2 regions of the Bradyrhizobium sp. Bra64 genome follow, and region 2 is predicted to be linked to the other one. Evidence: riboswitches for the same ligand, from Rfam matches in the RefSeq annotation. Region 2 holds a riboswitch; the other holds the start of a gene.

Region 1 (15,177 bases), 150 kb from region 2:
AGGCTGCCCGTTTCCTTGCCGTCCTTGACCAGCGCGGAGACGACGCCTTCGGCGCTCTCGGTCTCGTAGCCGAGAAATTCGGTCGCACCCAGCCTCTCGCGCAGCGGGAACCAGATCGCCTCGGAGGCCGCCTCACCCGAGCCGGCCCAGGACGCGCGCGCCTTGGCCTTCTGACGCTCCATCGCGTCGGTGAAGGAAGCCTGGTCGACGCTGATGCCGCGCGACTTCAGCGCGTCCTGCGTCAGATCGAGCGGGAAGCCGTAGGTGTCGTACAGCGTGAAGGCGACGTCGCCGTCGAACATGTCGCCCTTCTTCAACGACGCGCTCTTCTCGTCGAGGATGGCAAGGCCGCGGGTCAGCGTCTTGCGGAAGCGGGTCTCTTCCAGCCGCAGCGTTTCCTCGATCAGGTTTTCCGCGCGCATCAGATCGGGATAGGCCTGGCCCATCTCGCGCACCAGCGCCCAGACCAGGCGATGCATCAGCGGCTCCTTGGCGCCGAGCAGCTGCGCATGGCGCATCGCCCGGCGCATGATCCGGCGCAGCACGTAGCCGCGGCCCTCGTTCGAGGGCAGCACGCCGTCGGCGACCAGGAAGGCGGAGGAGCGCAGGTGATCGGCGATGACGCGGAACGAGGCCACGGTCTGCTCGTTCGGCCCGCTGCCGAGCGCGGACGATGTCGCGTCGATCAAATGACGGAACAGGTCGGTCTCGAACACGCTGTCGACGCCCTGCATGATGCAGGCCATGCGCTCCAGCCCCATGCCGGTGTCGATCGAGGGACGCGGCAGCGCCACGCGCTCCTCCTTCGTCACCTGCTCGTACTGCATGAACACCAGATTCCAGAATTCGAGGAAGCGGTCGCCGTCCTCCTCGGGACTGCCCGGCGGTCCGCCCCAGATGTGCTCGCCGCGATCGATGAAGATCTCCGAGCACGGGCCGCACGGCCCGGTGTCGCCCATCGCCCAGAAATTGTCCGAGGTCGGGATGCGGATGATGCGGTCGTCGGAGAAGCCGGCGATCTTCTTCCACAGGCCCGCCGCCTCGTCGTCGGTGTGGTAGACGGTGACGAGCAGCTTGTCCTTCTTGAGCCCGAACTCGGACGTGATCAGCTTCCAGGCCAGCTCGATCGCGCGCTCCTTGAAATAGTCGCCGAACGAGAAATTGCCGAGCATCTCGAAGAAGGTGAGATGGCGCGCGGTGTAGCCGACATTGTCGAGGTCGTTGTGCTTGCCGCCGGCGCGCACGCATTTCTGCGACGTGGTGGCGCGCTGATAGGGCCGCTTCTCGACGCCGGTGAAGACGTTCTTGAACTGCACCATGCCGGCATTGGTGAACATCAACGTCGGATCGTTGCGCGGCACCAATGGCGAGGACGACACGATTTCGTGGCCGTTCTCGGCAAAGAAGTTCAGAAAGGTCGACCTGATCTCGTTGACGCCGCTCATGTTCATCCAATCGGGTGTGCTTGGACCCGCCATACGCCATCCAAACCGCAAGTTTGGGCTGATATCTGCGGGCCAAAGCGCTTTTAGACAAGGCCAGCTTCGCTGTCCAGAAACTGTGCAACCGGATCAGTGGGTTGCCGCAGGCGCGCAATCCCCGTTGCAATCCCGTTGCAATCCCGTTGCAATCCCGTTGAAAGCCGCCGATGCCGCGTTGACAGGCTTGGCCGCCCTGTGGTCTGTACCCATCTGTATCGTACGGCCACGTCGGGAGAGACCGGCTTTAGGCAGCCGGCGCCGAAGGAGCAACCGCCCCGGAAACTCTCAGGCAAAAGGACCGCGTGGCTTTGACGACATCTGGAAAGAGGCGCCGACGGGCGATGACCTTCTAAAGGTCGACCCGGACAGCGTCCGCCGACGGGATAATACTCTCAGGCACAGCGACAGATGGGGCTTCGACTGGTGTCCACGGGAAATCGTTCCCGGGGAACCGCCGAGGGCCCCGTAATGCTTGCGCGTGACGACAAAGAATCCCTGAAACGCACCCCCCTTTACGATCTTCACGTGTCGCTCGGCGGCAAGATGGTGCCGTTCGCGGGCTATGACATGCCCGTGCAGTACCCCGCGGGCGTGCTGAAGGAACACCTCCATACCCGCAGCCAAGCCGGCCTGTTCGACGTCTCCCATATGGGACAGCTCGCGCTACGGCCGAAATCCGGCAGGGTCGAGGACGCCGCCCGCGCGCTGGAACGGCTGGTGCCGCAGGACGTCGTGGCGATCGCGCCGGGGCGTCAGCGCTATGCCCAGTTCACCAATGCGGACGGCGGCCTGCTGGACGATTTGATGGTCGCCAATTTCGGCGATCATCTGTTCCTGGTCGTCAACGCCGCCTGCAAGGAGCAGGACGAGGCGCATCTGCGCGCGAATCTCTCCGGCGACTGCGTCATCGAGCAGCTGGCGGACCGCGCGCTGATCGCGTTGCAGGGTCCGAAGGCGGAATCGGCACTGGCGAAATTGTGTGCAGAGGCGCCGTCCATGAAATTCATGGATGCCGGCCCGCACAAGGTCGCCGGCCTCGACTGTTTCGTCTCGCGCTCCGGCTACACCGGCGAGGACGGGTTCGAGATTTCGGTCCCCGCAGGCGACGCCGAGCGCCTCGCCAGGACGCTGCTGGACAACGCGGATGTGCTGCCGATCGGCTTGGGGGCCCGCGACAGCCTGCGTCTCGAGGCAGGCCTCTGTCTCTACGGCCACGACATCGACACCACGACCACGCCGGTCGAAGCCGCGCTGGAATGGTCGGTGCAGAAGAGCCGCCGCAGCGGCGGCGCGCGCGCCGGCGGCTTTCCCGGTGCCGACAAGATCCTCGCTCATTTCGACAACGGCGCAAGCCGCCGCCGCGTCGGGCTGCGCACCGAGGGCCGCGCGCCGGTGCGCGAGGGCGCGCTGCTGTTTGCGGATGCGGCCTCCAGCGAGCCGATCGGAAAGGTCACCTCCGGCGGCTTCGGCCCGAGCCTGAATGCACCGGTCGCGATGGGCTATGTGCCGACGAGCCTGAGCGCGCTCGATACGAAACTGTTCGCCGAGGTGCGCGGCCAGCGGCTGCCGCTCACCGTCGCCGCCATGCCTTTCGTGAAAAACACCTACAAACGCTGAGGACAAGACAATGACCACGACGCTGTACACCTCCGACCACGAATGGCTCGCGATCGACGGCGACGTCGCCACCGTCGGGATCACCGACTACGCGCAGTCGCAGCTCGGCGACGTCGTGTTCGTCGAGCTGCCCAAGATCGGCCGCACCCTGAAGAAGACCGAAGCCGCCGCCGTCGTGGAATCGGTGAAGGCCGCCTCCGACGTCTACGCGCCAATCTCGGGCGAGGTGCTCGAGACCAACGCCGAGCTCGCGGGCGAGCCGGCGCTGATCAATTCGGATGCTCAGGGCAAGGCCTGGTTCTTCAAGATCAGGATCGCCGACAAGAGCGAGCTCGGCGGCCTCATGGATGAAGCCGCCTACAAGGCACACACGGCTTAAAGAGCGATGGAGCAAGCGATGACCGCGCACCGCAAATCCAACGGCGACGCCGCCGCCACCTTCGTTCGGCGCCACATCGGCCCCTCCGCGCGCGATGTCGCCGCGATGCTGGAGACCGTCGGCGCCAGGACCCTCGACGCGCTGATGGCGGAGACGCTGCCGGCCTCGATCCGGCAGGCCGCGCCGCTCGATCTCGGCAAGCCGCTCAGCGAGACCGAGGCGATCGCGCATATGGGCGAGCTCGCAAGCCAGAACCAGGTCTTCACCTCGCTGATCGGCCAAGGCTATTCCGGCACGATCCTGCCCGCGGTGATCCAGCGCAACATCCTCGAGAACCCGGCCTGGTACACGGCCTACACGCCCTACCAGCCCGAGATCAGCCAGGGCCGGCTGGAGGCGCTGCTCAACTTCCAGACCATGATCTGCGACCTCACCGGGCTCGACGTCGCCAACGCCTCGCTGCTGGATGAGGCGACCGCAGCGGCCGAAGCCATGGCGCTGGCGGAGCGGCACTCGAAGGTCGAGGCAAAGGCCTTCTTCGTCGACAAGGACGTGCATCCGCAGACGCTGGCTGTGATGCGCACCCGCGCGGAGCCCTTGGGCTGGACCCTGGTCGTCGGCGATCCCCTCGCCGATCTCGACAAGGCCGACGTGCTCGGCGCGCTGCTGCAATATCCGGGCTCATCGGGCGCCGTGCGCGACCTCAGGCCCGCGATCGCGGCACTGAAGGCCAAGGGCGCGCTCGCGATCGTTGCCGCCGATCTGCTGGCGCTGACGCTGCTCGCCTCGCCCGGCGAGCTCGGCGCCGACATCGCGATCGGTTCGGCCCAGCGCTTCGGCGTGCCGATGGGTTATGGCGGGCCGCACGCGGCCTACATGGCGGTGCGCGATGCGCTGAAGCGCTCGCTGCCCGGCCGCATCGTCGGCCTCTCCGTCGATTCGCGCGGGATGCCCGCCTATCGCCTCGCGCTGCAGACCCGCGAGCAGCACATCCGCCGCGAGAAGGCGACCTCCAACATCTGCACCGCGCAGGTGCTGCTCGCCGTGATCGCCTCGATGTACGCGGTCTATCACGGCCCCGAGGGCCTGACCCACATTGCGCGAAACGTGCATCGCCGCGCCGCCGTGCTCGCTGCCGGCCTGCGCAAGCTCGGCTTCGCGCCGAGTTGCGACAGCTTCTTCGACACGCTCAGCGTGGATGCCGGCACGAGGCGTGCCGAGATCGTCGCGCGCGCTGCCTCAGAGAAGGTCAATCTCGGCGTCGGCGAAACCGCATTGCGGATCGCGCTCGACGAGACCACCACGCCTGCGACGGTGGAAGCGGTCTGGCGCGCGTTCGGCGGCACGCTTGCTTACGCCGAGTTAGATGCGACCACGCGCGAGGCGCTGCCGGAGGCGCTGAAGCGCACGACCTCCTTCCTCACCCATCCGGTGTTCCACGCGCATCGCTCGGAGACCGAGATGCTGCGCTACATGCGCAAGCTCAGCGACCGTGACCTCGCACTCGACCGCGCGATGATTCCGCTCGGCTCCTGCACGATGAAGCTGAACGCGACCACCGAGATGATGCCGCTGACCTGGCCGGAATTTTCCAGCCTGCACCCGTTTGCCCCGCGCGAGCAGGCCAAGGGTTATCACGCGATGTTCGCACGGCTGGAAAAATGGCTGTGCGACATCACCGGCTATGACGCGATCTCGCTGCAGCCGAATTCGGGCGCGCAGGGCGAATATGCCGGCCTGCTTGCCATCCGCGGCTATCACGCGGCGCGTGGGCAGAGCCATCGCAAGATCTGCCTGATCCCCTCCTCCGCCCACGGCACCAACCCGGCTTCCGCTGCGATGGTCGGCATGGACGTGGTGGTGGTCGCCTGCGAGAAGAACGGCGACGTCGACGTCAACGATCTCCGCGCCAAGGCGGAGAAGCATTCGGCCAATCTCGCCGCGGTGATGATCACCTATCCCTCGACCCATGGCGTGTTCGAGGAGCACATAAGCGAGATCTGCGACATCGTGCATGGCCATGGCGGCCAGGTGTATCTGGACGGCGCCAACCTCAACGCGCAGGTCGGCCTGAGCAGGCCCGGCGATTACGGCGCCGATGTCAGCCATCTCAATCTGCACAAGACCTTCTGCATCCCGCATGGCGGCGGCGGCCCCGGCATGGGCCCGATCGGCGTCAAGGCACACCTCGCGCCTTTCCTGCCCGGCCATCCGGCGATGCAAGCGGACGCTCCGGTCGGTCCGGTCTCGGCTGCACCGTTCGGCTCGGCTTCGATCCTGACCATCTCCTACATCTACATCCTGATGATGGGCGGCGAAGGCTTGAAGCGCGCCACCGAGATCGCGATCCTCAACGCCAACTACATCGCGGCGCGCCTCGATGCGCACTTCCCGGTGCTCTACAAGAACGCCAAGGGCCGCGTCGCACATGAGTGCATCGTCGACCCGCGCGCGCTGAAGAACACGAGTGGCGTCACCGTGGACGACATCGCAAAACGCCTGATCGACTACGGCTTCCACGCGCCCACCATGAGCTTTCCGGTGCCGGGCACGCTGATGATCGAGCCGACCGAATCGGAATCGAAGGCGGAGCTGGATCGCTTCTGCGACGCGATGATCGCGATCCGGAAGGAGATCGCCGAGGTCGAGGCGGGCCGCTTCAAGATCGAGGCCTCGCCGCTGCGCCACGCGCCGCACACCGTGCACGACATCGCCGACGATGCGTGGAATCGCGCCTACACCCGCGCCGAGGGCTGCTTCCCCGCGGGCAGCTCGCGCACCGACAAATATTGGTCGCCGGTCGGCCGCGTCGACAACGTCTATGGCGACCGCAACCTGGTGTGTTCGTGCCCGCCGGTGAGCGATTACGCGGAAGCTGCGGAGTAAGGGATCGTAGGGTGGGTTAGCGCAGCGTGACCCACCACTTCAGCTTCAACGGAGACGAACAGTGGTGGATTACGCCTTCGGCTAATCCACCCTACAATCTAGCCGTCCGGCCAACGCATCAGACTTCCCGATCGTGCCACAAGGCTCTGGCAATGGGTGCTCGCGACGGTGAGCGCCCAGGCTTGGGATTTATCGATGTTGCCCTGCAGATCAGCGAGCGCGCGCGCCTGCCAGTGTGCCCTTTCGCGTCCGAGCGGCAAGGCTTCAGTCTCCGAAACAATTCCCACAAAGGGCAAGATATCGGGATCATCTTCGAGGCGAGCCTTGAAGCTGTGCCTTGCAATTGCCCTGGCACCTTCCACCGGGGACACGCTTCCGGAAAGTATGCCTTTCGCCATCTCAATAATGATCTGGCGAGCAGCAATGACCTCGGATTGATTCCAACTCACGGCGATCCAGGGCTCACTAACTGATCCGGGTATCTCTTGTATCATAAAACGAAACGGGCCCCGAAGACGTCGGCAACTCAACGTCCTCAGCGCCCGCTCCTCGCGAAAAACTCTTCGCGTTAAAGCTTACTCGTCCGCCGGCTCGTCGCCGTCGGCGTCACGCTCGGGGGTGCCGGCCAGAATCTGCTCGGCGATCAGGCCGGAGTTCTGGCGGATCGAGGTCTCGATCTTGGCGGTGATGTCGGGGTTGGCCTTCAGGAACGCCTTGGAGTTCTCGCGGCCCTGGCCGAGACGCTGGCTGTCATAGGAGAACCAGGCGCCGGATTTCTCGACGATGCCGGCCTTGACGCCGAGATCGAGGATCTCGCCCATCTTGGAGACGCCCTCGCCGTACATGATGTCGAATTCGACCTGCTTGAACGGCGGCGCCAGCTTGTTCTTCACCACCTTGACGCGCGTGGTGTTGCCGACCACCTCGTCGCGCTCCTTGATCGCGCCGATGCGGCGGATGTCGAGGCGGACGGAGGCATAGAACTTCAGCGCGTTGCCGCCGGTCGTGGTCTCGGGCGAGCCGTACATCACACCGATCTTCATGCGGATCTGGTTGATGAAGATCACCATGGTGTTGGACTTGTTGATCGAGGCCGTCAGCTTGCGCAGCGCCTGGCTCATCAACCGCGCTTGAAGACCCGGCAGCGCATCGCCCATCTCGCCCTCGAGCTCGGCCTTCGGCACCAGCGCCGCGACCGAATCGACCACCAGAACGTCCACCGCACCCGAGCGCACCAGCGTGTCGCAGATTTCCAGCGCCTGTTCGCCCGTGTCGGGCTGCGAGATCAGAAGCTCGTCGATGTTGACCCCGAGCTTGCGGGCATAGACCGGGTCGAGCGCGTGCTCGGCGTCGATGAAGGCGCAGATGCCGCCCTTCTTCTGCGCTTCCGCCACCGTGTGCAGCGCCAGCGTGGTCTTGCCCGAGGATTCCGGCCCGTAGATTTCCACGACGCGCCCCTTCGGCAGGCCGCCGATCCCGAGCGCGATATCAAGTCCGAGCGAGCCCGAGGAGACCGCCTCGACGTCCATCGAGCGGTCGTTCTTGCCGAGCTTCATCACCGAGCCCTTGCCGAACTGCCGCTCGATCTGGGAGAGCGCGGCGGCCAGAGCTTTACTCTTGTCCATGGAGGATCCTTCGACGATACGCAGGGCAGTGGTGGACATTGGGTCGTGCTCCTTATGGCGAGGATTCGCGTGAGGGACAAAACAATTGGCGCGGCGGCTCGTCGATAAAGGCAATGTACCCCATTTGTTCTAAGTTCGCAATATGTTCTTTTGTGAATCTGGGCGCTGGCCTGTTTCGACCCTCAGTGGCCTGATCTGAATTTGAGAGTGGCCTGATTTGACTGTGTGACAATTGTCACTGTGAGGCTACCCGTCAACCAGCATAGTCCGCTCACATCATACGGCGCAAAGTCGCCATGGCTCGGAGCAGGACAAATGACCAGCAATCATCGCGAGCTTACCACGGAAGAAATGGACGTCGTCACCGGCGCTGGTCTTCTCGACATGCTGCATAGAATTAGAGAAAAGTTGGGATCAGCCTCACAGCTACCGACCAGCGCTTCTTCCAGCCCCCCAAGCGGCAGCACCGCCCATAGCGCTCAGTAAGGACCGCCTCAGTTGGCGGCCTCTTTCATCCGTCTTCGGGATCGAGGCCCTTGCCAAGCCTGGCCTGAAAGCTGAGGCTGCCTGTTTCGATCAGAGCAACTTTTAGGTGTATCGAAAAGCGGAACGCTGCTGGTTGGCGCTGTGGGTGAGCAATTTTGCTCAGACCCCAGAACAGAGATGTGCAATTTCTACCCGCCCATGGGAACGTCCGAGGTCAAACGACCAGCCCGGTCCTGCGAGGTTTGCACCCGCGCCATGACCCATATCAGTACGCTGGGAGCCTCGGGATTGCGCCGCAAGGTCTCCGTCTTCCGATGCGAACATTGCCTGCGGATAGAGGTCGAGAAGGAGTAAGGCTGCCTCGGTTGGCGGTCGGCCGGTACCTGAGTTCAGGTACGAACCTGGCTCTGCCCCAGGGGCCCTGGTTTGAAATTGGCAGTGGCTCATTTTGCAATGCGGAATTGAATCGCTTGCTGCGCGCATAGCGCGTACTGTCGCCCATCACCGCCTCACCATCGGCATCTATCGGTGACTGAGAGTATTGCGCTCCCGCCTCCTTCACGGAGAGCACCTTGACGCGCACCAAACCCCACCGACCCAAGCTTTCACTTGTGAGCCGCCTCATGCTCGAGGCAAATCGCCTCAAGGACGAGGCGCATAAGCTTCCTCACGGCCCCCTGGCGGATGCCATGATCCGGAAAGCGCGCCAGACCGAAACGGCGATGCAAGTGGATCAGTGGCTTTCATCACCGGGTCTGCAGGCTCCGAGGTAGCAACACCGACGCCCCTCCAACTCGAAGGAGCCAGTGCCCCTGCCTGGTGACCCGCCCCTGCGGATGTTCCGAATCAGGAACATTGAACCTCGGCCTTGTCCGTGTAGACTAATCTTTACCGGGGTTTTGCATCATCCCCCTCGGGGCTGGTAAGCCGCCGCCTGCGCTTCATTTAAGCAGGCGGCGTTTTAGTTTCCGATAAACGAAAAGGCCCCCGTGCGGGGCTGGCTGGGCGCTCACCTGTTTTCCGACCTCAGCGGCCTGGTTTGATTTTGGGGCGGCCTAACCTGGATTAATGACGCGCTTCCCCGGATTTGGAATCATTGCCGAACACAACGCCGAACATAACGGCTCCGTGGTCCGGCATGGGAAAAAGAGAAGCACCCAATATTGATCTCTCCCGGAAACCTCCAAGTGAGGGCGATACCCCGCGCACCGAGGAAGCCCGGCAGGTGGTCCAGGAGCAAATCGATCAGCAGCGCGCCATCCTGGAGAAGCTGCGCCGCAAGCTGAATTGAGGCCGCCTCGCTTGGCGGCCTCTTTCGTTTCACGGAGCACCCTGGAGATCTCCGCCCCTCCTGGAAGCTGACGCGCATCAAAGACGGATGGTGCGGACGCCGGCAGAATTCCGTAATCTTGTGGCACCGAACCTTTTCGTGGTCTTCCGCCTTCTCCGGAATGGGACCGCAACTCTGGGAATCTCAGTCATGACGGAAAACGCGCACCACGTCGCGAGCAGGCGCAATCCCCTCCTGGAGGCGGCGCAGGAGGAGATGATCAAGTTCGAGCGCAAGGAAAACGAGTTCCGCAAGAAGGACCGCCTGGAGCGCGCCGCCGAGCTCCGTTTGCCGCTGGACTCCATCAACGTTCATTAAGGCCGCGAACGGGCGCAGCCGACCGAGGCGCGTCGGCAGGCAGCCCCAGCATCTGCTCCACGTGGAGTGCGTCGCAGCCGGGCTGCGCGCCATTATGGTATCCAACTACCACAATTAAGCCATTGATCCCTCAATGGCATTTCGCCGGCGCCTACTGTGCATGGGGTTGTTTTCGATCTTTTGAAGAAGATGGCGTCGTCGAACGGCCTCTCACCACCGGCGTGCCGATCAGGCCGGCTCCGACGGCGCCGCCTCAGGCCATCCGTACTGAGGAAGAAGATGCGTGCATCGCTAGAGTAGCGCCAGCAGCACGATGCCGATCACCAGCACGACAAAGCCAGCCGCCGTCGCGGCGGCAAACGACCGCTCTACGTTGTCCATGATGCCACCCCGTTGCCGGCGCGCCACGTTCCCCCATGGCTGCACCGGACGGTGCGAAATCTCGCCTGCCCTTGTGTCCTGAGTTGTGCGAACGGATGTCGAAATTGGGACCGGTGCGGGGCCAGTCTGCGGCCTGGCGGCCCCGTTCTCGCGGCCATCGTCAGGCGCGCGTAAGCCTCGTCTCCTAGTCTGGGCGTGCTCGGTGGACCAACACCGGGTCTCCATGCCCAGTCGAAAACCCCGCTCCCCCCCGGGCGGGGTTTTCTATTTGCGAGACGGGCGAACACGCCGGCCCGGATTCCGTTCGTGGCCTTGTCAGGCTGTCGTAAGCTGAGCCGGCTAGGGTCGTGCGGCTATGGTGTTGCAGCCCAGCACCTCAGCCTCCAACAACCTTCTCCCCGCTTGGCTCTCCCAAGCGGGGTTTTTTCATGCCGGCCGGCCGGCTTACGAGTCCGCCTCCTCCCGCGTCAGCCACAGCGAGAAGGCACGAATTGCCGGCGCCGCGAGCAGCACGATCGGCAGCATCGCAGCCCATGCGATCAGCCACGACACCATCCAGTGCGCGAGGAAGACCAGCGCGTTCCCGGCCGGCAAGCTGGCGATGCCCGCCGCGATCAGCGAGGTCAGGCCGGACTGGATGATTCCGAAGACGAAATGAGAGTAGCGACGGGGGATGCCCAGCATGACGCGCCCATGTTGCTTGCCGTCACCCGGGGCAAGCAAGGCACATGCCGTCGCTTCCCCCGCCCCCGTAGTGACCGCCCAGGAACTCTGTTCTTGGTCGGAGAACCACGGGCACCAGGTCCTGCACCAAGTCTTGCTCCATGTCGCGCCGATGGCTGTTCTTTCGAGATTCGATTTCGTTTGTTTCAAAGCGCGGACGTTTTCGAGATAGCCGTGAATTCTCCGAGGCTTACCGACCGATTTTACTTGTCTCCGGAATATTATGCCGGCCAGCATGTTTGCAGTGATGGAAGTGAATCGTGGGAGAAGGCCATGAATCACAGGGGCGTTGAATTCACCGTCGCCAAGACGGCCATTCCCGGAATCTGGCAATGGCAGTTCCGCATCGGCGAGCAGGTCAAGACCGGCAGGACCGAGACCAGGATCGACCTCCTGGCGATCCGGCGGGTGCAGCTGCGCATCGATCGGGAGCTGAAGGCGATCGGACGCAAAGACGGCTTGGTCAATACGGTCTGAATCGGCCGCACCGGGATCGACGGCGGCACGACGCGTCATAAGGGCATTCCGTAGCCGCCCGGAATTGATCTGCCGATGGTTTGGGATTGGACTGCGTCTGGTCATGGCCGTGGGGACGGAGGGCCATCACGCGCGATCGGTGTCAGCCATGCCGCTCTACTTCTTTCGAATCCGGAACGGCCGTTATTCCGGCTGCGCCGACCAGGCGTCGGAATTTGCCGATCGCGACCTGGCCTGGAAGGAGATGACCAGCGTCTGCGCCGACATGGCCGCCGGCATCGCCCGCAAGCTCCAGGAAAATTCCGAATGGCACATGGAGCTGCTGGACGAGGCCAAGGAGCCCGTGTTCCGGATCCGCATCACCGCGGAAACCTTCGATTAGGGCCACCCTAATCCGCGCTGGGCAGCCGCCGCATCGTGAATTCGATGTCGCCGCCGGGCAGCTCGCGCCAAGTCTCGACTGCGCTCATATAGCCGGCCTTGGGGTAGCGGGCGAAGAAAGCCTCGGCCCTTTCCCGCGCCGCCGGGCGCGGCAGCGTGAAGGTCTCGCGCAGATAGCCGTCGCCGGCCGCTTCGCCCGGCTTGCGCCTGCGCGCCATCCGCTCGGCGAGATCCCGCGGACGATCGGCCATGTCCTGCCCTCCTCTACGCACATAACGCTCCCGGAGGATGTAGGAAGCGAGCCGCCCAAGAGGAGTCCCCGATCGAAGGCGTCAGCCGCCTCCGATCGGACAGAGAGGTCAATTGGCAGCGGTGCCGGATTTCTTCTTCGGCGCGCTAGTTGCGGCCGACGCCTTCGCCGCCGGCTGCTTCGGCGGATCGGAGCGCATGCCACCCCAGGGATCGTTGGACGCCTTGGAGTCCGGGATCTTCTTCAGCGTTTCCTTGTAGGCCTTGTCGCGCTCGGCTTCCGCGGCCTTCTCCTCGGGGGACTTGCTCGGACCGTCCTGCATCAAATTGATATTGGGCATTTGCGCATAGGCCGGTCCCGCCAGCACCACCAGCACCGCGGCCATACGGAAAAGCTTCATCATTGACTCCTTGATCATCCATAGAGGGCGGATCGCCCGCGCCTTGTCATCGTTGTCACGGCCGGATCGCGACCGCTCGGCCCGCTAGAGCCGGTCCGATCTGCACGATTTCGGCGCGTGCAGCCAGTCGTCCCAGATCGGGCCGCACCTGGTGCACCCGTTCAGCGCCAGGCCGAGCGCGGCCAGACAAAATACCAGGACATACCGACGCAACATCATCCACCCATACCCGGTCCGTGGCATCATATCGGGCGAAGTCGGGCATTTTCAAGCCGAAGGGACCGGCGGAGGGACCGGCGGCAGACCGGGTGACTCTGCCGTGCCAATCCGCGCAAGATGGCCGAAACATCCGGCAACACGGGAGGGAACGACAGCAATGCCATCGCAGCCAGAAGCCGAGTTCGGCATCACTGAGGCCCGACGCATACTCGGCGAGGTCTTTGCACCCTGGGTCCAGGATCTCAACCTCTCGGTCGAGCGCATCGAGCACGTGCCGCCGCCGGACGTGCCGGACTGGCAGCCGGCCGCGCTTCTGCGCATGCCGTTCTCGGAGCGGCTGTGCCGCAACGGCGGCGTGGTCTGCGGCCAGGCGCTGATGGCGCTCGCCGACACTGCGATGGTGATCGCGAACCTCGCCGCCAACCGCGGCTATCGTCCGATGACGACGGTCGACCAGACCACGCATTTCATGCGCGCCGTCTCCTCCGCGGACGTGCTGGCCGACGCCCGCGTGGTGCGGCTCGGACGCACCATGAGCTTCGGCCGCGTCACCCTGCTCTCGGCCACCGACAACAAGCCGGTGGCGATGGTGTCGAGCGCGTTCGCGATGCTGCCGGGCTGAGCATCATCCGAAACGAAAAAGCCGCGGAGCGCAAGGCTGACCGCGGCTTTCGACGGCGTCATGACGCGACGGGAAACGCGATCGCGGTCGCGCTTCGCACCGCCGCGCGCGAGAAATTACTTGCCGAGCACTTCGTCGGCTGCCGTCACGATGCTGACGTTCGGGTTCTTGCCGCAATAGGTCCCGAACTGCTTGGCGTTCTCGACGAACACGTCGGTGTCGATGATCGCGTTTTCCTCGTCGCCCTTGTACCAGCCGTCCATCCAGGTCAGCACCATCTTGATGGTGTCGTCCCCGCTCTCGAGGAACTGCTTGCAGCTCATGGTCGCGAGATCGAGCTTGGTGGCCTGAGCGGGCACGGACGACAGCGAGAGCGCCGCGGCGAACAGAAGCGAAAGCGTGGTCTTCATCAATATCTCCATCGGCGCGCAGCGCCATAAAGGAAAGTTCTTGGCGAAAGTCGGAGGAGCAGTTCTCCGCTTCAACGTCGTAAACGAAATCTGAAGCGCAGTGCAAGTAGCCCCAGTATTGAGTTTAGTTCAACGTAATTTCCATGCACTATTTTCACAAAGGTCATTATGGATCAACGCGGATGATCGAGAAGCGTACAGCGCAGCGCTACCGTGTTTTCAAGGGTGGAACGATCGCCTTTGAAAACAGCGGCATCGCGTGCACGGTGCGAAACATGTCGGCAGGCGGTGCGGCGATCGACCTCGATGGCCCGGTCACATTGCCGCAATCGTTCACGCTCGCGATCACGCGCGACAATTTCGAGCGGAATTGCCGGACCGTTTGGCGCAGCGACAGGCGCGTCGGCCTCGCCTTCGTGGAATAACGCGCACGATGTGAATGATCGTTCGCATCGCATCCATATCACGTTGATGATTGCTTGATGGCGACGACGCCGGCGCAGCTCACACCGGCTTGCCGGTGCCGCAGTCGGCACAGCCGACTCGCCAATGCCCGTCTCGGTTACTTCGGCTTCCTGGCAGGTTCAGCCGGACTCGCCCCGCTCCACGGGTCGTATTTTTACTTGGACTCGGGGATGCACTCGAGTGCGGCCTTGTAGGCTTTCTCGTCGACCTTGGGCGTGTTGTCCACCTTCTGGCGGCCCTCGTTGGGCTGGCGTCTGCCGCCGCCCATCTGCGCCTGCGCCGAGGCAACCGCCAGCGCCGGCACGGCGGCCGCCAAGACCAAAATCCTCATTGACGCAATCCCCTTCGTCCGGGGTACAAGCTAGCCGGCAATCGTGGAATAGCCAATGCCGCGGGCTCCAGGTCTTCAGGAGATCTTGGCTTCAGCAAATGTTGATCGGCCGGGACTTCGCCGGATCGCATTCGTGCCTATCTGTTGGCCCGCAGGGGACCTTCACGGATGTTGCGGATCATTGCTCTTGCGGCGCTGCTCGCCGGCTCGCTCACGCTTGGTGCCTGCGGCTTCGCCGACAGCCGCGCGCCGGTTCCCGAGTTCATGCGCATGAAGGAAGCCGAGCAGCAGCCGCCCGAACCGCCCCCCGACGTCAAGCGCGTGGTGCGCGAACAGATCGAATTCGTCTTCCTCAACACGTCCTATCCGCGCGAGGTGCATGTCGCCTCGCCCCAT
Region 2 (15,177 bases):
CCGTTCCGGCTTCGCCTGCCAGCCATCTCGAAACATGGCTTGTGCATCGCAGCATGGACGATACATAAAGCCTCTGAATTTCAGAGGTGAGCTTCTTGTCCGACGTCAATGCCGACGATTGGGTGTCCTCGGGACACCGGCCCATGGGTTTTCCAGAATTCGTCATCGTGATCGCGTCCATCATGGCGCTGAACCCGCTTGCGATGGACATGATGCTGCCGGCGCTGCCCAATATCGGGTCGGCATTCAAGATTCCCAACGCCAACCATCTTCAGCTGGTGCTGTCGACCTTCCTGATCGGCTTCGGCGCGGGCCAGTTCATCATGGGTCCATTGTCGGACCGTTTCGGCCGGCGGCCCGTGCTGCTCGGCGGCATGGCGGTCTATGCGGTCGCGAGCGTGCTCGCGGTCGCCGCCCCCTCGTTCGAGACGCTGCTGCTGGCGCGCGCACTGCAGGGCTTCGGCACCTCGGCGACGCGCGTGATCGCCACCTCGATCGTCCGCGACTGCTATGTCGGCCGCCGCATGGCCAGCGTGATGTCGCTGGCGATGATGATCTTCATCGCGGTACCCGTGATCGCGCCCTCGTTCGGGCAGGCGGTGCTGCTGGTCACGCAATGGCGCGGCATCTTCGTCGTGCTGATGCTCTACGGGCTGCTCGCGCTGGCGTGGAGCGTGCTGCGCCTGCCTGAAACTCTCCCCCCGTCTGAACGCAGGTCCCTCGCCCCCAGCGACGTGTTCGCAGCTTATTGGCAGACCGTGTCCAATCGCCAGACTATCGGCTACGCACTCGCGGCCGGCAGCGTCATGGGCGCGTTGTTTGCTTATGTCTTCTCGGCCCAGCAGGTCTTCACCGGCATCTATCACCTCGGCCATTACTTCCCGCTCGCCTTCGCCGCGATCGCGGCCGGCACCGCCATTGCCGGCTTCCTCAACGCCAGGTTTGTCGGGACCCTCGGCATGCGCGTGATCTCGCATGGCGCATTGACGCTCTACACCGCGGTGGCGGGCGTGATGCTGCTGACGGAAAGCCTCGGCGCGCTGCCGCTTCCGCTGTTCATGGTGCTCTCGGCGCTGATGATGTTCTCGTTCGGCATGATGGTCGCCAATTTCACCGCGCTTGCCATGGAGCCGCAGGGCCACATCGCCGGCACCGCGTCCTCGCTCTACGGCTCGATCACGACCTTGATCGGCATCGTCGTCGGCATGGCGATCGGGCAAAGCTTCGACGGCACATTGCTGCCGTTCTCGGTCGGCTTCTTCCTGTCGACGCTGGCTGCGCTCGCGATCGTGCTGGTGGTGGAGAAGGGACGGCTGTTCAAGCCGCATCATCGTCCCATCGCGTGAGGAACTTCGCCGCGGACTCGATGTTGTCGTGCAACAATTCGAGAGGCGAGCCCAATGGAACTGGAACAGCGCGAAGACCCGACTGCCTCGGATCGGCCAGCGACGCAGCGATCGCCGTCGAACACCGAGCGGGAGGCGTTCACCGTGCCTTTCGCAAGCGAAGGCCTCGAGGGCGTGCGCGACAGTCATTGTTGATCGCGAAGCTTATTCCGGCGCGCGCCTGCCGGCGCTGAAATCATTCGCGGCGCTTTCGACCGCACATTTCCTGAGCTGACGCGGAACTGACAAACGAAAGCGGCGCCGCTGATGACAGCGGCGCCGCGCAACGATCGGAACGAAGGGCGCCAGGCGCGCCCTCGCGCTACTCGGTCTTGTCGACGTTCCAGAACAGCGGCGTTGCGGGGCCGTCGAGCACGCCGGTGAGCGACTTCCGCCACGCGCTCGGTGCCTGATACTGGCCGAGCGGGATGTAGATCACCTGGTCGTAGGCTTCCTTCTGGATCTCGGTCGCGATCTTCTTCTGCTCGTCGAGCGAGGCCGCGCGGACGAAGTCGTCCTTGAGCTTCTCGATCTTGGCGTCCTCCGCCCAGCCGAACCAGCCGCCCTTCTTGCCCTGGCCGCCGATCGAGAGGTTGGAGATCGGGTTGGAGACGTCGGCGCTGACCCAGTTGGTGAAGAACATGTTCCAGCCGCCCTCCTTCGGAGGCTTCTGGCTGGCGCGGCGGCTCACCACGGTCTGCCAGTCGGTGGCCTGGAGATCGACCTTGAAGCCAGCTTCACGCAGCGCCTGCGCGGCAACGATGGGCTGGGCCTTGAGCGTGGTGACGTCGCCCGGCGCCATGATCACGACGGGCGTACCGTCATAGCCGGACTCGGCGAGCAGCTTCTTGGCCTCGGCCATGCCGTTGCCCTTGACCAGCGATTCGGAACCGACGTCGGTCGCGAACGGCGTGTCGCAGATGAAGAAGGCGCCGCAGATCTTGTAGTACTTGGGATTGCCGATCAGCGCATCGAGCACGTCCTTCTGTTTCATTGCCAGGAGCGCGGCGCGGCGGATCTTCGGATTGTCGAACGGCGGATAGAGGAAGTTCATGCGTCCGAGCGTCTGGAAGCCGAACTTGTTCAGCACCTCGACCTTGAGATCCGCATTGCCCTCGAGCACCGGAACGAGATCGAACGACGGGTTCTCGAGGAAGTCGATGTCGCCCGATTGCAGCGCGTTCACCGCTGTCTGCGGGTCAGGCATGGTGAGCCATTCGACGCGGTCGACCTTCACGACCTTGCCGCCCGCGGTCCAGCTCGCCGGCTCCTTGCGCGGCACGTAGTCGGTGTTCTTGACGTAGACAGCCTTGACGCCCGGCTGGAATTCGCCCTGGACGAACTTGAACGGGCCGGAGCCGATCTGCTCGGGAATCGGCTTGTCCGGCGGCGTCTCGGCGAGCCGCTTCGGCATCATGAAGGCGACGCGCGAGGACGGCTTGCCGATCGAATCGAGGACCAGGCTGTAGGGCTCCTTGAGCTTCAGCGTGATGGTCTTGGGATCGGTCGCCTCGATGCTCGCAGTGAACTGCATCAACTGCTGGCCCATGCCATCGACGGCGGCCCAGCGCTTGAGCGAAGCGACGCAGTCTTCCGCCGTCACCGGCGCGCCATCATGCCACTTCAGGCCGTCGCGCAGCGTGAATGTGTAGGTGAGCTTGTCGTCGGAGATTTTCCAGTCCGCCATCTGCGGCTGAATCTTGAAGTTCGAGTCGGTCGAGATCAGCGTGTCGTAGACCATGTAGCCATGGTCACGCGTGATGTAGGCGGTGGTGAAGATCGGATCGATGATGCGCAGATCCGAATGCATCACCGCGGTGATGGTCTTGCCGGCCGCGAGCACCGGCGAGGCCAGGGCGGTCGAAAGCGCGACGACCGACAGCGCAAGTTTGGAGGCGAACGCGCGAGGCCTCCGGCGCATTAACTGGAACATGGAAAGTTCTCCTGACGTGAAACTGTTCAAAGGCAGATTATTGGTTGAGCATCCGGCTCGTTCGTTGGGCGAACTAACCTCATGCAATGCCTTTATCTTTTCGAGACTTGCAGACAGCGCCGAGCGCGTCAATCCGGTTTCGCTGCAAGCCCAGGCGGCGCGCGCGCGGGCTCCACAAGGATCGGTTTGGCACTACAACACTCTCCCGCCTGTCCTGCCCGGCACCAATGCAATGCGCGTTCCATCTTCCGAAGCTCGAGAGACATTGAGATGAATCCAGCCAATCTTCCCTTCGATTCCGAAGCGATGCTCCAGGGCCTGCGCGGTTGGGTGGAATGCGAAAGCCCGACCTGGGACGCGAGTGCCGTGAACCGCATGCTCGATCTTGCCGCGCGCCAGATGGCAATCATGGGTGCGACGATCGAGCGCATCGCCGGCCGCGACGGCTTTGGCGGAGTGGTTCGCGCCCGCTTTCCGCATCCCAAGCAGGGCGAGCCGGGCATCCTGATTGCCGGACACATGGACACCGTCCATCCCACCGGCACCATCGAGAAGCTGAAATGGCGGCGCGAGGGCAACAGGTGCTACGGCCCCGGCATTTACGACATGAAAGGCGGCAATTATCTCTCGCTGGAAGCGATCCGGCAGCTGGCAAGTGCTTCGTTCACGACGCCGCTGCCGATCACCGTGCTGTTCACGCCCGACGAGGAGGTCGGCACGCCGTCGACGCGCGACATCATCGAGGCGGAGGCCGCGCGCAACAAATACGTGCTGGTGCCCGAGCCCGGCCGCGCCGACAACGGCGTCACGACTGGACGTTACGCCATCGCGCGGTTCAACCTCGAGGCGACGGGACGGCCGAGCCACGCCGGCGCAACGCTGTCGGCGGGCCGCTCGGCGATCCGCGAGATGGCGCGGCAGATCCTTGCGATCGACGCGATGACGACGGAGGACTGCACTTTCTCGGTCGGCGTTGTGCATGGCGGACAATGGGTCAATTGCGTTGCAACGACCGCTACCGGCGAAGCGCTGTCGATGGCCAAGCGGCAGGCCGATCTCGATCGCGGCGTCGAGAGGATGCTGGCTCTGTCAGGCACGACCAATGATGTCGCCTTCAAGGTGACGCGCGGCGTGACCCGGCCCGTGTGGGAGCCGGATGCGGGCACGATGGCGCTGTATGAAAAAGCACGCGGCATCGCTAAATCGCTCGGCGCCGAGCTGCCGCATGCGAGCTCGGGCGGCGGCTCGGACGGCAACTTTACCGGCGCGATGGGCATCCCGACGCTCGACGGACTCGGCGTGCGCGGCGGCAATGCCCACACGCTGGAAGAGTTCATCGAGGTCGAGAGCCTAGTCGAACGCGGCCGGCTGATGGCGGGTTTGCTGGCGACCCTGGAGTAATAGGTTGGATCAACTTCGCACTGCACAATGCGTTGGCAGTCGCGGTTGAAATTTAGCCTTGTCTATAAATAAGGCGCATCGTACTGCTCGATTGTCCACGCGACGATGCGGGAGAGATCGCAATGAAGGTTTCGGCCTTCTTTGCGGCGCCGACGGAGCAACCGCCCCGGAAACTCTCAGGCAAAAGGACTGTATCGTCAGGACGATCTGGAGAGAGACGGCACGGCCAAGATTGGTCGGGACGTCCACCGAAGGGGATAGTCCGGAGCAAGACCTCGCCTGAGGTCCGCAAAGGATCAAGCTCTCAGGTAACCGTGACAGATGGGGCGCCGCCAACGGCCTTGTGGCCGGCGGTTAGCCGACTCTAACTCACGGGAGCCCCGAACCTGCCATGACCCATATCGCCATCATCGGCGCCGGCATCACCGGCGTAACGACCGCCTATGCCCTGCTCGAACGCGGCTACAAGGTGACGGTGCTCGACAAGCACCGCTACGCCGCGATGGAGACCTCCTTCGCCAACGGCGGACAGCTGTCCGCCAGCAATGCCGAAGTGTGGAATAGCACCGCGACGATCCTCAAAGGCCTGCGCTGGATGTTTCGGCGCGACGCACCGCTGCTGATGAACCCGCGGCCGAACTGGCACAAATATTCGTGGATGAGCGAGTTCGTCGCCAACATCGGCAACTACCGCGCCAACACCATCGAGACCACGCGGCTCGCGATCGAAGCCCGCAAGCATCTGTTCGAGATCGCCACGCGTGAAGGCATCGACTTCGACCTCGAACGTCGCGGCATTCTCCACATCTATCACGACAAGAAGGGTTTTGAATCCGGCCTGCGCGTCAACGCGCTGTTGCAGGAAGGCGGCCTCGATCGCCGCCCGGTCACGCCGGAAGAAATCCGCGCGATCGAGCCGACGCTGCGCAAGGAGTATTATGGCGGCTTCTACACGCCGTCGGACGCGACCGGCGATATCCACAAGTTTACCCGCGGGCTTGCCGAGGCCTGCAAGCGTCGCGGCGCGACCTTCATCCACGAAGCCAATATCGATTCCATCGCCCGGGCCGGCGGAGGCTTTGTCGTCGGCTGGGCAGATCTCTCTGCAAGCGATGCTGCCGCATCCGCACGCGGCATGCTGAACGTGGATGGGGTCGTGGTCTGCGCCGGTGTGGCGAGCCGCCACTTCGCCGCCCTCCTCGACGAGCGCGTCAACGTCTATCCGGTAAAGGGCTACTCGATCACCGTGCAGCTCGACACCGCCGAGAGCCGCAACGCGACGCCGACCGTCAGCCTGCTCGACGAGGCCGCCAAGATCGTCACCAGCCGGCTCGGCGCCGATCGCTTCCGCGTTGCCGGCACCGCCGAATTCAACGACTTCAACCGCGACATTCGCGCCGATCGCGTGCAGCCGCTGGTCGATTGGGTGCGCAGCAACTTCCCCGCCGTCGAAACGTCGCGAGTCATCCCATGGGCCGGGCTGCGCCCGATGATGCCGAACATGATGCCGGTGGTGCGCGCAGGGCGGATGCCGGGTGTGTTCTTCAACACCGGCCACGGCCATCTCGGCTGGACGCTGTCGGCAGCGACCGCGCAGATGATTGCCGGAACCATCGACGGCTGGCGCGGGCTCAACGCGCCGCCCACCATGCCCTCACTTGGGGTTGAGCGCGAGCTGCGTCATGCATCCTGAGTGGTCTCCATCAGGAGCAGGCGGCCCCTTGCGACCGCCCTGCCCTTGGCACACAATTTGCCCCGAAAGGTCGGCATCTCCGGCCGGCTTTCCCAGCCCGAATGACAGGCACGCATGATAGACACGAACGAATCCACGGGCACCTCGGCGCCCCACAAGTTCCTCAGCCGGAGATAGGTGCATGTTAGGTTACCTCATTCGCCGAATCTTCGCCGCCGTCCCCGTCATGGGCGTGGTCGCACTGTTCGTGTTTCTCCTGCTCCGCCTCACCCCCGGCGATCCCGCGGCGATTCTCGCCGGCGACAACGCGACACCGGAACGGCTGGAGCGCATCCGTACCTCGCTCGGCCTCAACGAGCCCCTGATCGTGCAGTTCATCACCTGGGTGAACAAGCTGCTGCACGGCGATCTCGGAACCTCGCTGATCTCCAACCTGCCGGTGGTGAAGATGATCGGCCAGCGTGTCGAGCCGTCGATCTCGATCGCGCTGTCGACCATCATCCTCGCCGTCATCGTCGCCGTTCCCTTAGGTGTGATCGCGGCGTGGAAGCACGGCACCTGGATCGACCGTTTCGTGATGGGTCTCTCGGTGCTCGGCTTCTCGGTCCCGGTGTTCGTGGTCGGCTACGTCCTGATCCAGGTCTTCGCCATCGACCTGCGCTGGGTGCCGGTCCAAGGTTTCAAGAGCATCAGCACCGGCTTTGGTCCGTTCTTCGAGCGCATGATCCTGCCGACCTGCGCGCTCTCCTTCATCTACATCGCGCTGATCGCGCGCATGACGCGCGCGGCGATGCTCGACGTGCTCGGCGAGGACTACGTCCGCACCGCGCGCGCCAAGGGCATCAACGAAGTTGCCGTGATGATGCGCCATGCGCTGCGCAACGCCGCCGTACCCGTGATCACAGTGATCGGCACCGGCTTTGCGCTTCTGATCTCGGGCGTCGTCGTCACCGAGAGCGTGTTCAACATCCCCGGCATCGGCCGCCTCACCGTGGATGCGGTGCTGGCGCGCGACTATCCGGTGATCCAGGCGATGATCCTGCTGACGTCGCTGATCTATGTCGTCGTCAATCTTCTGATCGACGTCGCCTACACCCTGCTCGATCCGCGGATCCGGTACTGAGGCAAGGATAAGCACAAAAATGTCGGTCGATACCCTTCCCCAGCCGTCCATACCGATCACGTCGCCGCTGCGGCCGCGCTTCGGATTCCTCACCTCGACGCCCATCATCGCCACGGCGACGGTCTTGCTCGCGCTGATCGTGCTGGTCTCGATTCTGGCGCCGCTGATCGCGCCGCACGATCCGATCCAGCTCGCGCCGTCGCAACGGCTCAAGCCATCCTCGGCGCAGTTTCTGCTCGGCACCGACGCCTATGGCCGCGACCTGTTGTCCCGTGTCATCTACGGCGGCCGCATCTCGCTGCTGATTGGCGTCGGCTCGGCGATCCTGTCGATCGTCATCGGGCTCGTGATCGGCCTCGTCTCCGGCTTCTTCAAGCTGGTCGATTCCGTCCTGATGCGGATCATGGACGGCCTGATGGCGATGCCGAGCATCCTGCTCGCGATTGCCGTGGTGTCGCTGTCCGGTGCCAGCATCTGGACCGTGCTGATCGCGATCACGATCCCCGAAGTCCCGCGCGTGGCCCGCCTGGTGCGCTCGGTCGTGCTGTCGGCGCGCGAGGAACCCTATGTCGAAGCGGCGATCTCGGTCGGCTCGTCCCTGCCGAAGATCATGTGGCGGCATTTGATGCCGAACACGATCGCGCCTCTGATCGTGCAGGGCAGTTACGTGTGCGCGTCCGCGATCCTCACGGAGGCCATCCTCTCCTTCCTCGGCGCCGGCATCTCGCCGGAGACGCCGACCTGGGGCAACATCATGGCCGAGGGTCGCCAGTACTTCCAGCTCAAGCCGACGCTGATCTTCTGGCCGGGCCTGCTGCTCTCGATCGCCATCCTCAGCATCAATCTGATCGGCGACGCAGCCCGCGACGCACTCGATCCCCGCATGAAGCAGCGGGAGGGCAAGTGATGACCAATCAAGTGATGACCAACCCCATCCTCGACATCAACAATCTCGTCGTCTCCGTCGGCAAGAAGCCGAAGGGCGCGAACATCATCGACGGCATCTCGATCCAGGTGCACGAGCGCGAGACGTTGTGTCTCGTCGGCGAAAGCGGCTCGGGCAAGTCGGTGACCTCGCTCACCACGATGGGACTGCTGCCGAAGGGCACCCTGGTTCCCACCGGCGGCAGCATCAAGCTGGTCGGCGAGGAGCTGCTCACTGCGACCGACCGCCGCCTGCGCCAGCTTCGCGCCACGCAGATGGCGATGATCTTCCAGGAGCCGATGACGGCGCTCAATCCCGTGGTGCCCGTCGGCCGCCAGATCGACGAGGTCCTGCGCGCGCATACCGACCTCGATGCGAGAGCACGGAAGAAGCGCATCCTCGACATGATGGACCAGGTCCGCCTGCCCGAGGTCGAGCGCATCTTCGCCTCCTACCCGCACCGTCTCTCCGGCGGCCAGCGCCAGCGCATCATGATCGCGATGGCGCTCGTGCTGGAGCCGAAGCTTCTCATCGCCGACGAGCCGACCACCGCGCTCGACGTCACCACGCAGAAGCAGATCCTGACCCTGATCCGCGACCTCCAGCGCGATCACGGCACCGCCGTGCTGTTCATCACCCACGACATGGGCGTGGTCGCCGAGATCGCCGACCGCGTCGCGGTGATGCGGCAGGGCCGCCTGGTCGAGACCGGTCCGCTGGAGACCGTGCTGCGCAATCCGACCATGGAATACACCCGCAACCTGCTCTCTGCGGTGCCGAGCCTGGTGCCGCGCGTGGCGCGGCCCGAGACCAAGGAGCCGGTCGTGCTGGAGGCCAACGAGCTCAGCAAGGTCTACAAGGAGCGCGCGTTCTTCGGCAAAGGCCGCGAGGTCGTCGCCGCCGACAAGGTCACGCTGACGCTGCGCAAGGGCCGCACGCTCGGCATCGTCGGCGAAAGCGGCTCGGGCAAGTCGACCGTGGCACGCTGCATCGTCCGCCTAATCGACCCGACCTCCGGCGGCGTGCGCCTGGCCGGCCGCGAGATCGCGGACATCTCGCGCCGCCTGCTCCAGCCGCACCGGCAGAAGATCCAGATCGTGTTCCAGGACCCCTATCGCTCGCTCAACCCGCGCGTCACCGTCGGCGAAAGCATCGCGGAAGGCCCGATCAATTACGGCACCTCGCATGCCGACGCGATGAAGCGCGCCCGCGAGCTGCTCGAGCTCGTCGGCCTGCCCGCGGACGCCGTGGCGCGCTATCCGCACCAGTTCTCCGGCGGCCAGCGCCAGCGCATCGCGATTGCCCGCGCGCTCGCGCTCGATCCGGACGTGCTGGTCGCGGACGAAGCGGTCTCGGCGCTCGACGTCTCCGTGCAGGCACAGGTGCTGGAACTGCTCGACGAGATCCAGACGCGTCTCGGCATCGCCATCCTGTTCATCACCCACGATCTGCGTGTCGCAGCCCAGATCTGCGATGAAGTCGTGGTGATGCAGCACGGCCGCGTCGTCGAGCAGGGCCCGGCCGCCGAAGTGCTGACGCATCCGAAGGAGGCCTACACCAGGGCCCTGCTCGAGGCAGCGCCCGGCCGCAACTGGGACTTTGCGAATTTCCGGCCCGTCGCGGAAGGCGTGGCTGCGACAGCCTAGATCCATCCCTCGTCATTGCGAGCGTAGCGACGCAATCCAGTATCCCTCTGCGGAGACGGTCTGGATTGCCTCGCTACGCTCGCTATGACGGTGATCGCGGCAAGTATTCCCAAAACGGCTTAAGGCCATGCACGGCGCGAGTGCGTCCCACCTTGCTCTCGCCGCAGAGCCAAGGCTAACGTCGCCCGCTTTCAATCGCCTGGACTTGAATTGATGACACGTATCGCCGTCGGCGGCTTCCTGCACGAGACCAACACCTTCGCTCCGACGAAGGCGACTTTCGCGGACTTCCAGCATGGCGGCGGCTGGCCGGCGATGACTGAGGGCGCCGACGTGCTGAAGGTGATGCGGGCCATCAATGTCGGCCTCGCCGGTTTCGTCGACAGTGCAGAAGCCGATGGCTGGGAACTCATCCCGACGATCGCCTGCGGGGCCAGCCCGTCGGCGCATGTCACCAGGGACGCCTTCGAGCGCATCGTCAAGGTCATGGTCGACGGGATCGCCGCCGCCGGCCCGATCGACGCCGTCTATCTCGACCTGCACGGCGCCATGGTCACCGAGCATCTCGACGACGGCGAAGGCGAGATCCTGGCGCGCGTGCGCCGCGTCATCGGCAAGGATGTTCCGCTGGTCGCGAGCCTCGACCTGCACGCCAACGTCACGCCCGAGATGATGGAGCATGCGGACGCGCTGATCGCCTACCGCACCTATCCCCATGTCGACATGGCCGAGACCGGCCGCGCCTCCGCGCGACATCTCGCATTGCTCCTGAAGACAAGGCAGCGCTTTGCAAAAACGTTCCGGCAACTGCCGTTCCTGATCCCGATCAGCTGGCAATGCACCAACGACCACCCCACCAAGGGCATCTACCAGAAGCTCGCCGCACTGGAGGGCGATGCGGTTCCGACGCTCTCCTTCGCGCCCGGCTTCCCCGCTGCCGACTTCCGCGACTGCGGGCCGAGTGTGTTCGCCTATGGCAGGACCCAAGCCGACGCCGACCGCGCGGCGGATGCGATCGTCAAGCTGATCGAAAGCCACGAGGACGATTTCGACGGCAAGATCTGGTCGCCCGACGAAGGCGTGCGCCACGCCATGGAGCTTTGCAAGAGCGCGAGTAAGCCGATCATCATCGCCGACACCCAGGACAATCCCGGCGCCGGCGGCGATTCCGACACCACCGGCATGCTGCGCGCGCTCGTGCGCAACAAGGCCAGCGCCGCGACCGGCGTGATCTACGATCCCGCCTCGGCCAAGGCCGCACACGCGGCCGGCGTCGGCGCCACCGTGACGCTGTCGCTCGGCGGCAAGTCCGGCATTCCCGGCGATGAGCCCTATCGCGAGACCTTCGTCGTCGAAAAGCTGTCCGACGGCCGCTTCGTCGCGCCCGGCCCTTACTACGGCGGCCGCGAGATGGAGATGGGTCCGTCCGCGGCCTTGCGCATCGGCGATGTCCGCGTCGTCGTGAGTTCGCACAAGGCGCAGCTCGCCGACCAGGCGATGTACCGCTATGTCGGCATCGAGCCGACGCAACAGAAGATTTTGGTCAACAAGAGCTCGGTGCACTTCCGCGCCGATTTCGAGCCGATCGCGGAAAAGCTGATGATCTGCGCTGCGCCCGGCGCGATGCCGGCCGACACCGCCACGCTGCCCTGGACGCGGCTGCGTCCGGGCATCCGCATCAAGCCGAACGGCCCCGTTTTCAATCCCCCTTCACGCTAACCGGACAGGAACACATGCCCACGATCGAGCGCATCGACGGCTATGCCGACGAACTCACCGCCATTCGCCGCGACATCCACGCCCATCCCGAGATCGGCTTCGAGGAAGTGCGCACCTCCGGCATCGTCGCCGACAAGCTGAAGAGCTGGGGCATCGAGGTGCATCGCGGTCTCGGCGGCACCGGCGTGATCGGCGTCATCAAAGGCAAAGGTTCGGGCGGCAAGCGCATCGGCCTTCGCGCCGACATGGACGCGCTGCCGATGGAAGAGAACACCAATCTGAAATGGAGCTCGAAAATCCCCGGCCGCTTCCACGGCTGCGGCCATGACGGCCACACCACCATGCTGCTCGGCACCGCGCGCTACCTCGCCGAGACCAGGAACTTCGACGGCACCGTGCATCTGATCTTCCAGCCGGCCGAGGAAGGCCTCGGCGGCGCCCGCGCCATGATCAAGGACGGCCTGTTCGAGAAATTTCCCTGCGACGAGCTCTACGGCCTGCACAACGCGCCCGACCTCAACCACGGCGAGATCGCGATCCTGCCCGGCCCCGCGATGGCCAGCGCCGACTTCTTCGACCTCCGCATCACCGGCTATGGCGCGCATGGCGCGATGCCCGAGCGCTCCAAGGACGCTGTGATCATCGCGACGACGCTGGCGCAGGCGATCCAGACCATCGTCAGCCGCAACGTCGAGCCGCTGCAGGCCGCCGTCGTCTCGATCACGCAGATTCACGCCGGTTCCGCCTACAACGTCATTCCCGGCGACGCGCATCTTTGCGGCACCATCCGCACCTTCTCGAAGGAAGTCCGCACCCTGATCAGCGAGCGCATTCGCACGATCAGCGCCGGCATTGCGAGCGCCTATCAGTGCGTGATCGACGTCGACATCCGCGACACTTTCGATGTGCTGGTCAACCAGGTCGAGCAGTCCAAGGTGGTCGAGGAGGTCGCGCGCACGATCGTCAACCCCGCCAACGTGATCACCCGCGCCCAGCCGAAGATGGGCAGCGAGGATTTCGCCGACATGCTGCAGACCATTCCCGGCGCCTATTTCTGGGTCGGCCATGACGGCTCGGTGCCCGTGCACAACCCCGGTTTCGTGCTCGACGACAAGATCCTGCCGATCGGCGCCAGCATGTTCGCCCGGATCATCGAGACCCGGATGCCGGTGGGTGCCAATGCATAAAAAGGGCGTCGAAGAGGCGGTCACCTCGCTGCATGATCTGTCAGCGGTCGATCTGATCGCGGGCTATCGCGCCAAGCAGTTCTCGCCGAGCGAGGTGCTGGAGGACGTGCTCGCCCACGTCGCTGCGTGGGAGCCGCACCTGAAAGCGCTCTATGCATTCGATCCCGACGGCGCGCGCGAGGCCGCAATGGCCTCGACGGCGCGCTGGTCCGGGGGCGAGCCCTCCGGCGCGCTCGACGGCGTGCCTGTCACGGTGAAGGACAACATCGCGACCAAGGGCGTGCCGGTGCCGCTCGGCGCCGCCAGCGTCAAGCTGGTCCCGGCCGAGAAGGATGCTCCGCCTGCCGCGCGGCTGCGTGAGGCCGGTGCGGTCATCTTCGCAAAAACCACCATGCCCGATTACGGCATGCTGTCCTCGGGCCTCTCTTCGTTCCATGCGCTCGCGCGTAATCCCTGGGACCTCTCCAAGAATCCCGGCGGCTCCAGCGCAGGCGCGGGCGCCGCGGCGGCGGCCGGCTACGGCCCGCTGCATCTCGGCACCGATATCGGCGGCTCGGTTCGCCTGCCCGCGGGCTGGTGCGGCCTCGTCGGATTGAAGCCGAGCTTTGGCCGCGTGCCGATCGACCCCGCTTATGTCGGCCGCGTCGCCGGCCCGATGACCCGCACGGTCGACGATTGCGCGCTGATGATGAGCGTGATCGCAAAGCCCGACCGGCGCGACGGCACCAGCCTGCCCGCAGAGCCGCTCAACTGGAAGGGGCTGGAGAAGTCCCCGCGCAAACTTCGCATCGGTCTGATGCTCGATCCCGGCGTCGGCCTGGCGCTGGAGAAGCCGGTGCGCGAGGTCGCGGTGAAGGCTGCGAAAGCGTTCGAATCCGCCGGCGCGGTCGTGACCGAAGTCGACGGCATCCTCACGCGCGAAATGCTCGACGGCCTCGACAATTTCTGGCGCGCGCGGATGTGGGATGATCTCTCCAAGCTGACGCCGGAAGATCAAGCGAAGGTGCTGCCCTACATCTTCAAATGGGGCGAGTCCGGCGCCAGGCTCTCCGGCATCGACGTCATCCGCGGCTTCAACCAGACCATGGCGATCCGCGCCGCCGCAGGAAAGCTGTTCTGCGAGCTCGACTATGTGATCTCGCCGACCGCGCCGAACGTGAACTACCCGGCCGATTGGGCTTCGCCCACCAATGACCCCATGAAGCCGTTCGAGCACATCGCCTATACCGTGCCGTGGAATATGTCCGAGAACCCTGCCCTGTCCATCAACGGCGGCTTCGACGCCAAGGGCTTTCCCATCGGCGTGCAGATCGTCGGCCGCCGCTTCGACGATATCGGCGTGCTCGGCATGGCCAAGGCCTTTGAGGGCTTGCGCGGTCCGCAGCGGCCCTGGCCGCGCCCGCCGGCGAAGTAGCGACTAAGCACAAGTCGTCATGCGCGGGCTCGACTCGCGCATCCATCCCTCGTCAAAAAAGATGGATTGCCGGGTCAAGCCCGGCAATACACAATCGATTCAAGAATGACAGGGAAGGAAATCACCATGGCGTATGAGACGATCAAATACGAGGTCGCCGAACAGATCCTCACCATCACCCTGAACCGACCCGACAAGCTCAACGCCTTCAACGCGCAGATGCAAGCAGAGCTGATCGACGCGTTCGACGCCGCCGACAAGGACGACAACGTCCGCGCCATCATCGTCACCGGCGCCGGCCGCGGTTTTTGCGCGGGCGCGGACCTCTCCTCCGGCGCCGACACGTTCGATCGCGACGCGCGGCGCGGGCCGGTCAAGCGCTTCGCCGACGGCAAGGTCGACTACAGCGATCCGCAGGTGCGCGACGGCGGCGGCCAGGTGACGCTGCGTATCTTCAAATGCCTCAAGCCGGTGATTGCCGCAGTGAATGGTCCCGCCGTCGGCATCGGCGTCACCATGCAGCTCGCGATGGACATCCGCATCGCGTCGGACGCCGCACGCTTCGGCTTCGTGTTCTCCCAGCGCGGCATCGTGCCTGAGGCGGCATCGAGCTGGTTCCTGCCGCGCATCGTCGGCATCTCGCAGGCCCTGGAATGGTGTTATTCGGGCCGCGTCTTCCCGGCGCAGGAAGCGCTCGCGGGCCGTCTCGTCAGCAAGGTCGTGGCCCCGGATGATCTGCTGCCGACCGCGC

Evidence for each region. A riboswitch is a leader RNA that binds a small molecule or an ion and turns the genes downstream of it on or off. The one in region 2 is predicted to bind glycine.
Region 1: another riboswitch for glycine. It lies ahead of gcvT (glycine cleavage system aminomethyltransferase GcvT); the one in region 2 lies ahead of NR187_RS27220 (D-amino acid dehydrogenase).

What each region holds. Positions count from the first base shown of each region.
Region 1 is NZ_JALJRD010000011.1:60,286-75,462, reverse strand. Features, by position in the region: gene alaS (alanine--tRNA ligase) at 1-1,445, opposite strand, end outside; glycine riboswitch at 1,701-1,791, shown strand; gene gcvT (glycine cleavage system aminomethyltransferase GcvT) at 1,950-3,098, shown strand; gene gcvH (glycine cleavage system protein GcvH) at 3,109-3,477, shown strand; gene gcvP (aminomethyl-transferring glycine dehydrogenase) at 3,496-6,363, shown strand; gene NR187_RS26450 (hypothetical protein) at 6,462-6,812, opposite strand; gene recA (recombinase RecA) at 6,939-8,027, opposite strand; gene NR187_RS26440 (hypothetical protein) at 9,571-9,765, shown strand; gene NR187_RS26435 (hypothetical protein) at 9,955-10,122, shown strand; gene NR187_RS26430 (DUF2798 domain-containing protein) at 10,948-11,187, opposite strand; gene NR187_RS26425 (hypothetical protein) at 11,500-11,703, shown strand; gene NR187_RS26420 (hypothetical protein) at 11,852-12,085, shown strand; gene NR187_RS26415 (hypothetical protein) at 12,093-12,335, opposite strand; gene NR187_RS26410 (hypothetical protein) at 12,444-12,734, opposite strand; gene NR187_RS26405 (PaaI family thioesterase) at 13,111-13,575, shown strand; gene NR187_RS26400 (HdeA/HdeB family chaperone) at 13,692-13,985, opposite strand; gene NR187_RS26395 (PilZ domain-containing protein) at 14,168-14,410, shown strand; gene NR187_RS26390 (hypothetical protein) at 14,605-14,781, opposite strand; gene NR187_RS26385 (hypothetical protein) at 14,950-15,177, shown strand, end outside.
Region 2 is NZ_JALJRD010000011.1:213,326-228,502, reverse strand. Features, by position in the region: gene NR187_RS27235 (multidrug effflux MFS transporter) at 96-1,346, shown strand; gene NR187_RS27230 (ABC transporter substrate-binding protein) at 1,708-3,318, opposite strand; gene NR187_RS27225 (M20/M25/M40 family metallo-hydrolase) at 3,589-4,719, shown strand; glycine riboswitch at 4,818-4,921, shown strand; glycine riboswitch at 4,925-5,042, shown strand; gene NR187_RS27220 (D-amino acid dehydrogenase) at 5,111-6,412, shown strand; gene NR187_RS27215 (ABC transporter permease) at 6,594-7,535, shown strand; gene NR187_RS27210 (ABC transporter permease) at 7,555-8,442, shown strand; gene NR187_RS27205 (ABC transporter ATP-binding protein) at 8,457-10,106, shown strand; gene NR187_RS27200 (M81 family metallopeptidase) at 10,320-11,825, shown strand; gene NR187_RS27195 (M20 aminoacylase family protein) at 11,840-13,012, shown strand; gene NR187_RS27190 (amidase) at 13,005-14,426, shown strand; gene NR187_RS27185 (crotonase/enoyl-CoA hydratase family protein) at 14,553-15,177, shown strand, end outside.